DNA from 3 places in the Klebsiella sp. WOUb02 genome. Region 1 is predicted to be linked to each of the others. Evidence: predicted binding sites of a transcription regulator. Region 1 holds the regulator's gene; each other region holds the start of a gene.
What was found. The regulator PurR, encoded in region 1, represses purine synthesis genes. The targets are predictions, from matches to a motif close to CANGCAAACGTTTGCNTG.
Positions count from the first base shown of each region.

Region 2: a site for PurR is predicted at 1,966-1,983, ahead of gcvT (glycine cleavage system aminomethyltransferase GcvT). Genes of this name have one in related genera too.
Region 3: a site for PurR is predicted at 1,153-1,170, ahead of ABOC21_RS25760 (nucleobase:cation symporter-2 family protein). Genes of this name have one in related genera too.

Region 1 is NZ_CP170110.1:855,763-859,040, forward strand. It holds gene punC (purine nucleoside transporter PunC) at 1-484, opposite strand, end outside; gene punR (DNA-binding transcriptional activator PunR) at 597-1,508, shown strand; gene purR (HTH-type transcriptional repressor PurR) at 1,526-2,551, opposite strand; gene ABOC21_RS10925 (YnhF family membrane protein) at 2,846-2,935, shown strand; gene ABOC21_RS10930 (MFS transporter) at 3,098-3,278, shown strand, end outside.
Region 2 is NZ_CP170106.1:308,078-311,355, reverse strand. It holds partial or broken gene gcvP (aminomethyl-transferring glycine dehydrogenase) at 1-192, opposite strand, end outside; gene gcvH (glycine cleavage system protein GcvH) at 368-757, opposite strand; gene gcvT (glycine cleavage system aminomethyltransferase GcvT) at 780-1,874, opposite strand; gene ubiI (FAD-dependent 2-octaprenylphenol hydroxylase) at 2,299-3,278, opposite strand, start outside.
Region 3 is NZ_CP170110.1:3,862,933-3,866,210, reverse strand. It holds gene glpK (glycerol kinase GlpK) at 1-980, shown strand, start outside; gene ABOC21_RS25760 (nucleobase:cation symporter-2 family protein) at 1,222-2,613, shown strand; gene ABOC21_RS25755 (AsmA family protein) at 2,770-3,278, shown strand, end outside.

The sequences.
Region 1 (3,278 bases):
CCTGCCAGTCGAAATGGGCGAGCAGCCAGCTGCCGAGCAGCGGCGCCAGGGCCGGCGACAGGCCCACCAGCGGCATGATGGTGGCGAATATGCGGTTGGTACGCTGGGCGGGATAATAGTCGGTGACCATCGCCTGCCAGGTGACCGCCGCCGCGCAGACGCCGATGGCCTGCACAAACCGCAGCGCCAGCATCAGATTCGCGTCCCGTACCCACAGCATGCCAAGGCAGCCGACGGCGAAGATGGCCAGGCCGCTGAGCAGTACCGGCCTGCGCCCGTAGCGATCGGATACCGGCCCCCAGAACAGCTGGCCAACGGCGAAACCGGCGAGAAACACGCTGAGGCTGGCGCTGACCGAGGCCGCCGAAGTATGCAGATCCTGCTGGATAGCCGAAAACGCCGGCAGATACATATCGGTTGCGAGGAAACCCAGCACGCTGAGGCCCGCTAACCAAACCAAAAATCCTTTCCCGGGTTGTTGCATAAAGTTCTCTTTCTTCTGATACAGGTAAGATGCCGCTGAGTGTAGGGAGTGCATTCTGGCTTGTGAAACGCTAATATTTGTTACATGCGTTCAAAAATTTTGCAGGCAGAATATGTGGTCCGAATACTCCCTTGAAGTGGTTGATGCGGTTGCGCGCAACGGCAGCTTTAGCGCTGCGGCTCAGGAGCTACATCGTGTACCTTCGGCAGTCAGCTACACCGTGCGTCAGCTCGAAGAGTGGCTGGCCGTTCCGCTCTTTGAGCGTCGCCATCGGGACGTCGAACTCACCCCAGCCGGGGTGTGGTTTTTACAGGAAGGGCGTTCTGTTATCAAAAAAATGCAGATCACCCGCCGTCAGTGCCAGCAGATCGCCAACGGCTGGCGCGGGCAGCTCTCGATTGCGGTAGACGATATCGTCAAGCCGGCGCGTATGCGGCAGATGATTGTCGATTTTTATCGTCACTTTCCGGACGTCGAGCTGATTGTCTTTCAGGAGGTGTTTAACGGCGTCTGGGACGCGCTGGCCGACGGCCGCGTGGAGCTGGCCATCGGCGCGACCCGCTCGATTCCGGTCGGCGGCCGCTACGCCTTTCGCGACATGGGCATGCTGAGCTGGCACTGCGTGGTGGCCAGCCACCATCCGCTGGCAAAAATGAGCGGTCCGCTGAGCGATGATACGTTGCGCAACTGGCCGTCGCTGGTCAGGGAGGATACCTCCCGCTCGCTGCCGAAGCGCACGACGTGGCTGCTGGATAATCAGAAGAGGGTGGTGGTGCCGGACTGGGACGCCTCGACAACCTGCCTGTCGGCCGGGCTGTGCATCGGCATGGTGCCGTCGCACTTCGCCCGCCCGCGGATCGCTAGCGGCGAATGGACGGCGCTGGAGCTGGAAAACCCGTTCCCGGACGCCGCCTGCTGTCTGACCTGGCAGCAGAGCGATATCTCGCCGGCACTCTCCTGGCTGCTGGACTATCTTGGCGACAGCGAAACGTTAAATCGGGAGTGGCTGCGGGCGCCGGAATAGGCGGCGCCCCGCCGGGATTAGCGGCGGTAGTCGACGAACGGGCCGTCGATCACCGAGCGGCGCTCGACCAGGCGCGGGTGAACTTCGATAGACTGCGACTCTTCGCGCTTGTTAACGATGCGGTCCATCAGCATATTGAATGCGGCTTCGCCGAGAGAGTCCTTTGGCTGATGAATGGTGGTCAGCGCCGGGCTAAAGTAGCGGGCGTTGCGCACGTTGTCATAGCCAATCAGCGAAATATCCTGCGGCACGCGCAGGCCCATTTCGTCCGCGGCGCAAATCGCCCCCATCGCCATGATATCGCCGCCGCAGAATATGGCGGTCGGGCGGTGCGGCTGGCTGATGATCTGCTGCATGGCGCGGTAGCCGGACTCCGGCTCGAAGTCGCCCTGAACCACCCAGCTCTCCGGGACGCGAATCTGCGCTTCTTCCATCGCTTTCATAAAACCGGCCAGCCGACCGGCGCCGGTGTTGCGCTCCAGCGGACCCGGGATCACGCCGATTTCACGGTGGCCGCGTTCGACAAGATAGCGGCCGGCCATGTAACCGCCTTCAAAGGCGTTATCGATCACCGAATCGGTAAAGTCGGCCTTGGACTCGCCCCAGTCCATCACCACCATCGGGATGTTGCGGTACTCTTCGAGCATGGAGAGCACCGACTGTGGATACTCGGAGCACATGACCAGCAGACCGTCGACGCGCTTTTGCGCCATCATTGACAGGTAGGCCTGCTGCTTTTCCGGATCGTTCCAGGCGTTGCCCAGAATCAAGGTGTAGCCCTTCTGGAAGCAGCTTTTCTCGACGGACTCGATAATCTCGGCAAAATAGGCCGCTTCGCTGCTGGTGGCCAGCAGGCCGATCGACTTGGTGTGATTAACCTTCAGGCTGCGCGCCACCGCACTCGGAGAGTAGTGCAGCTCTTTGATGGCAGCCCATACCGCGTTGCGCGTCTCTTCAGCCACAAAACGGGTTTTGTTAATTACATGTGACACGGTTGTAGTGGAAACGTTTGCGCGCTTCGCTACATCTTTAATTGTTGCCATTACTTCTCTCTCCAGACCTTGACCTGATCGTCTGATTATCGATACGTAAACGTTTGCCTATACACACCCTGAGCGCAATGTTCAACATTGCATCACGTCGGGAAACGACACAGAACGACAGGAAGGGGTCAATGGCCGATACGCTTTCAAATTAGCGTGGGATTTTGTCCGATCTTGCGGCAAAGGGGAAGAGTAAAAACGTGCATCGCCCTAAATCTCAGAAGATTTTTATGCAATACTGTGCAAAAATGAGCAGGCTCACTTTTCTTGTGGGGATAATCAGGGGGAAAATTGATGGATACAGATTTAAAGTTTTCGCTGACCACGACGATTATTGTTCTGGGGCTGATCGTGGCCGCAGCGCTGACCGCCGTACTGCACTAATTCTTGCGGGGGAGAGGCTCCTTTCCCCCATTCCCGCGTATTATTATCAAATTCGCAAAAATCTTTTGCCATTTCGTTTACTTTTGTTTTTCTGTGATTGATGTCATGCTTTTGCCTTCTGATGAGATACCGTCGCTGAGGACGGTTTGCTGGAGTCATTGCATGAAAATCAACTTTCCCCTGTTAGCGCTGGCCGTTGGGGCGTTTGGTATCGGTACGACCGAATTTTCCCCGATGGGATTACTGCCGGTGATCGCGAAAGGCGTGGATGTGTCCATTCCCGCCGCGGGGATGCTGATTAGCGCCTATGCCATCGGCGTGATGGTCGGAGCGCCGCTGATGA
Region 2 (3,278 bases), on a different replicon from region 1:
TCCGTCGTCGCGTCGCCAACCTGCGGCGGCGTTGCCAGTCTGAATATCCTGCGGCACAATCTGGCCAATCAGGGCGTTAAGCGAATCGGCGCCAACGGTTTTCAGCATCTCCTGCTGTTGCTGAGCATCCGGACCGATGTGACGTTCAATAAAGGCGCCGCGGTTTTCAAGCTGACCTAAAGTCTGAGTCATGAGCGATGGTTCCTGAAACGTGCAGTGAATCGTAATTGTCTGACAGGTTTGCCCGCTGGAGCACAAACGCCAGCCGGGCTTTAATACGCAAAATCATTCACGCGGCGGGCGGCGACGCTCCGCGGCTTACAAAAGCCAGCGACCGACGCGCCTGCGGCGTGAAGGATGGAGGTACTTACTCGTCTTCTAACAGCGCGGCGTAGCCCGTCGCGTCCAGCAGCGCCGCGATCTGAGTTTCATCGCTGGCTTTGATCTTGAAGATCCAGCCGGCGGCGTACGGTTCGCTGTTAACCAGATCCGGAGAGTCGTTCAGCTCTTCATTCACCGCCACGATCTCGCCGCTAATCGGGGCATAGATATCCGAGGCCGCTTTTACCGACTCCGCAACGGCGCAGTCATCGCCGGCGTCAACGCTCGTCCCGACTTCCGGCAGATCGACGAAAACCATATCGCCAAGCAGCTCCTGCGCGTGCTCGGTGATGCCAACGGTGTAGGTGCCGTCGGCTTCTTTGCGCAGCCATTCGTGTTCTTTACTGTATTTCAGTTCTGCTGGTACGTTGCTCATCATTCATCTCCAAAAGGGGGAATCACGCAACGGCTTTGCCGTTACGCACAAAAACGGGTTTAGTCACTTTTACCGGCATTTCGCGGTTGCGGATCTGTACGACGGCCGTTTCACCGATGCCCGCCGGTACGCGCGCCAGCGCAATACTGTAGCCCAGCGTCGGGGAGAACGTTCCGCTGGTGATAATGCCCTCTTGCTGATTACCGTCAGCGTCGGTAAAGCGCACCGGCAGACCGCCGCGCAGCACGCCCTTCTCGGTCATCACCAGGCCAACCAGCTGTTCGGTGCCTTTTTCACGCTGCAGCTCCAGCGCTTCACGGCCAATAAAGTTGCGATCGGCAGGTTCCCAGGCGATGGTCCAGCCCATATTGGCCGCCAGCGGGGAGACGCCTTCGTCCATATCCTGGCCGTACAAGTTCATCCCAGCTTCCAGGCGCAGCGTGTCGCGAGCGCCGAGGCCGCAGGGCTTCACGCCCGCATCCAGCAGGCTGCGCCAGAAATCGGCGGCCTGCTCTTTCGGCAGCGCAATCTCATAGCCCGCCTCGCCGGTATAGCCGGTGGTGGCGATAAACAGATCTCCCGCCTGTACGCCAAAGAACGGCTTCATGCCGGCAACGGCCTGGCGCTGCTGCTCGTTAAACAGGGTGGCGGCTCTCTCTTTCGCCTGCGGCCCCTGGACGGCGATCAGCGCCAGATCGTCGCGCACAGTTATCTCCAGGCCATAAGGTTCAGCCTGCTGGCTAATCCAGGCGAGGTCTTTTTCGCGGGTCGCGGAGTTAACCACGAGGCGGAAATAGTCTTCCGTCAGGAAATAGACAATCAGGTCATCGATAACGCCCGCCGAAGCGGTCAGCATTCCGCTGTACAGCGCCTTGCCCGGGACGGTGAGCTTCGCCACATCGTTAGCCAGCAGATAGCGCAGGAACTCGCGAATCCGGCTACCGTGGAAGTCGACGATGGTCATGTGCGAGACGTCGAACATGCCGGCATCGCTGCGCACCGCGTGGTGCTCATCAATCTGGGAACCGTAGTGCAGCGGCATCATCCAGCCGTGGAAGTCCACCATGCGAGCGCCGCACAGCGTGTGTTGTTCATACAACGGAGTCTGTTGAGCCATCTTTTCCTCGTCGAATAAAACGGAACCAGCTACTTTTTTTGGCGGCGATTTCGCCCCGCGAAATCCGGCATCGGAGCCCTTCTCTGGCGCCGACGCAAACGTTACCTTTGGCCTGAACTTACCACCGAAACCGGCGTTAAACCATAAGGTAAATCAGGACATCACATTAGCTTATGACCAAATCTCGCCGAAAACTCTACAGAATTATTGACTGGTAAAAAGCGATTTATGCCACATAAAATTAACATAAAAAAACAACCAGGCAGGTGATGATGATATTTTATGCGAAAAAATGGGCCTGATTTCTTTCACAAAAAAAGAGAGGCATTAATAAAACTAATGCGAAAAAATGGCTGAGATTAGATTATTTCAAATGAGAGGGGGAAACCCGGCGCGAGGGCCGGGGGAGAGAAGTGTGACGCGCTTAACGTAACCAGGCCGGAAGGTCGTTCAGGCCCATCGCCTGGCGGATCAGTTGCGGCTTGACGCCCGGCAGCGTATCGGCCAGCTTGAGGCCGATATCGCGCAGCAGCTTCTTCGCCGGATGGCTGCCGGCAAACATTTCGCGGAAGCCCTGCATTCCTGCCAGCATCAGCGCGGCGCTGTGCTTGCGGCTGCGCTCATAGCGACGTAGATACAGATGCTGGCCAATATCCTTGCCCTGGGCATACAGGCGCCGGATCTCATCGATAAGCTCGGCGGCATCCATAAAGCCGAGGTTCACCCCTTGCCCGGCCAGCGGGTGGATGGTGTGAGCGGCATCGCCAACCAGCGCCAGCCGATGGGCGGCAAACTGGCGCGCGTAGCGGCCGGTGAGCGGGAAAACTTCGCGCTCGCTCTCAAGCTGGCACAGGCCGAGGCGGTTATCGAAGGCGATATTCAGCGCCTGATTAAACGTCGCCTCATCCGCCTGCTGCATCTGCTCCGCTTCCTGCGGCGATAGCGACCAGACGATAGAGCACAGGTGCGGATCGCTGAGCGGCAGGAAGGCGAGGATGCCGTCGCCGTGGAAGGCCTGGCGCGCGATGGCCCGATGCGGATCCGCGGTGCGGATAGTGGCCACCAGCGCGTGATGGCGATAGTCCCAGAAGGTCAGCGGAATATCGGCTTTGTTGCGCAACCAGGAGTTGGCGCCGTCAGCGCCGACCACCAGCCGGGCGGTCAGCATGCTGCCGTCCTGCAGGCTGAGAAAGGCTTCGTTCTCACCCCATGCCACCTGCTGCAGCTGCGCCGGGGCCAGCAGCGTGACGTCAGAACAGCGCTGCGCCTTTTGCCACAGCGCGTGGTGCACCACCGCATTTTCAATAATGTGCCCGAGGTGGCTGAAGCCCAGGCTTTGGTCATCAAAGCTGATGCGGCCAAAGCCGTCTTTATCCCACACTTCCATACCGTGATAGCAGCTGG
Region 3 (3,278 bases), 1.3 Mb from region 1:
GCCGCGTGCACGTGACCGACTACACCAACGCCTCGCGCACCATGCTGTTCAATATCAACGACCTGGACTGGGACGACAAAATGCTCGACGCGCTGGATATTCCGCGCGCCATGCTGCCGGAAGTGCGCAAGTCCTCCGAGATATACGGCCAGACCAACATCGGCGGTAAAGGCGGCACGCGTATTCCTATCGCGGGTATTGCCGGCGACCAGCAGGCGGCGCTGTTCGGCCAGCTGTGCGTCAAAGAGGGGATGGCGAAAAACACCTACGGCACCGGCTGCTTTATGCTGATGAACACCGGCGAGAAAGCGGTTGCCTCGACCCACGGCCTGCTGACCACCATTGCCTGCGGCCCGCGCGGCGAAGTTAACTACGCCCTGGAGGGCGCGGTATTTATGGCCGGCGCCTCTATTCAGTGGCTGCGCGACGAGATGAAGCTGATCAACGACGCGTTCGATTCCGAATATTTCGCCACCAAGGTGAAGGATACCAACGGCGTGTACGTGGTCCCGGCGTTTACCGGCCTCGGCGCGCCCTACTGGGACCCGTACGCTCGCGGCGCGATCTTTGGCCTGACCCGTGGGGTAAACGCCAACCATATTATCCGCGCAACCCTGGAGTCTATCGCCTATCAGACCCGCGACGTGCTGGAAGCGATGCAGGCTGACTCCGGCATCCGCCTGCACGCGCTGCGCGTCGACGGCGGCGCGGTCGCCAACAACTTCCTGATGCAGTTCCAGTCCGATATTCTCGGCACCCGCGTCGAGCGCCCGGAAGTCCGTGAAGTCACGGCGCTGGGTGCGGCTTACCTGGCCGGTCTGGCAGTTGGCTTCTGGCAGAACCTGGACGAGCTGCAGGAGAAAGCGGTGATCGAGCGCGAATTCCGTCCGGGGATCGAAACCACCGAACGTAACTACCGCTACAGCGGCTGGAAAAAAGCGGTGAAACGCGCCCTGGCGTGGGAAGAGCACGAAGAGTAATCCCGCCGAAACCGTCCCGGTAGCGCAGCGCTTACCGGGACGACGGCTTTATGCGCAACGTTTTTTCTTCGCCCGGATAAGGTGCCCGGCACCGGCTCGGGCTTCTTTTTCGCCCCGCCATGCGAATGCCTTTTCCCCACACTTTTTCGGCGGAATTATTTTTCCTCAAACGCTGGCAAACGTTTGCTTTTGCATTACAGTCCGCTAAAATCCCCGCTTTGCCACCTTGGGATTGCTTGTGATGTCCGTGAATACCGCCGAGCCAGAAAATGCGCAACCGGTTGCGCATAAACAAACCAGCGAATTAATCTACCGCCTCGAAGACCGCCCCCCGCTGCCACAAACGCTGTTCGCCGCCTTCCAGCACCTGCTGGCGATGTTTGTTGCGGTGATCACGCCGGCGCTATTAATTTGTCAGGCTCTGGGTCTTCCCGCCCAGGATACGCAGCACATCATCAGCATGTCGCTGTTTGCTTCCGGCGTGGCATCGATTATTCAAATTAAGGCCTGGGGACCGGTCGGCTCCGGGCTCCTCTCCATTCAGGGCACCAGTTTTAACTTCGTCGCCCCGCTGATTATGGGCGGTACCGCGCTAAAAACCGGCGGCGCCGACGTGCCGACGATGATGGCCGCGCTGTTCGGCACCCTGATGCTGGCCAGCTGCACGGAAATGGTCCTCTCCCGCATTCTGCACCTTGCGCGACGCGTTATTACCCCGCTGGTCTCCGGCGTGGTGGTGATGATTATCGGCCTGTCCCTCATTCAGGTTGGCCTGACCTCCATCGGCGGCGGCTACGCGGCGATGGCCGACCACACCTTCGGCGCGCCGAAAAACCTGCTGCTGGCGGGTATCGTGCTGGGGCTGATCATTATTCTTAACCGCCAGCGCAACCCCTACCTGCGCATCGCTTCGCTGGTTATCGCGATGGCGGCCGGCTACCTGGCGGCCTGGCTGCTCGATATGCTTCCCGCCAATACCGCGGCAACCGACAGCAGCCTGATTATGGTGCCCACCCCGCTCTATTACGGTCTGGGGATTGACTGGAACCTGCTGCTGCCGCTGATGCTGGTGTTTATGATCACCTCCCTGGAAACGATCGGCGATATCACCGCCACTTCCGACGTTTCCGAGCAGCCGGTTTCCGGCCCGCTGTATATGAAGCGACTGAAGGGCGGCGTGTTGGCCAACGGCCTGAACTCGTTTGTCTCCGCGGTATTTAATACCTTCCCGAACTCCTGCTTCGGTCAGAATAATGGCGTGATTCAGCTCACCGGCGTGGCCAGCCGCTACGTCGGTTTTGTGGTGGCGCTGATGCTTATCGTGCTCGGGCTGTTCCCGGCGGTCAGCGGCTTTGTGCAGCATATCCCTGAGCCGGTGCTCGGCGGCGCGACGCTGGTGATGTTCGGCACCATCGCCGCATCCGGCGTGCGCATCGTCTCCCGCGAGCCGCTGAACCGCCGGGCGATCCTGATTATCGCCCTGTCGCTGGCGGTGGGTCTCGGCGTCTCCCAGCAGCCGATGATCCTGCAGTTCGCCCCTGACTGGCTGAAGAACCTGCTCTCCTCCGGTATCGCCGCCGGCGGTATTACGGCGATTGTGCTGAATTTGGTCTTCCCGCCAGAGAAAAACTGATCCCGCCTTGCTCCCCGGCCGCGCACGGCGGCCGGGGCAGCCTGAAGTCTGCCCCTTTTAGCCCCCTCACATCATCTGATTACACAATTCCTGTCTTGAGGATTGCGCATAATTCGGGCATAACAGCCTTATGTGCCTCGCTCAGGATGTAAGACCATGAAATTTCCTGGAAAGTTGATTCTCTGGCTGCTGGCCGTTCTGCTGGTCGCGATCGTTGCCGCCTGGTTCCTGCTACAGACCCACTGGGGCTCGCGTCAGGCCAGCGCCTGGCTGAGCGACGGCACCGGCTGGCAGGTCTCCTTCGATGCGATGGATCACGACTTCTCGGCGCCGCTCCACCTGCAGCTGCAAAACGTGACGTTCGGTCGCGACGGCAAGCCCCCGACGCTGGTTGCCAAAACGGTGGATATCGGCTTTAGCACCCGCCAGTTCAGCGATCCGCTGCATGCCGATGAGATTGTGCTCAGCGACGGGACGTTAAACCTTTCCCCCTCCTCCGCCTCTTTGCCCTTTGCCGCCGACCGCCTGCAGCTGCGCAATATGGCGTTTAACAGCCCGGAAACCGGCTGGGACCTGAGCGCGCAGCGGGTGACCGGCGGCGTCAGCCCGTGGGCGCCGGAAGCGGGCAACGTTCTGGGGAAAAAAGCGCAAATTCAGATGAGCGC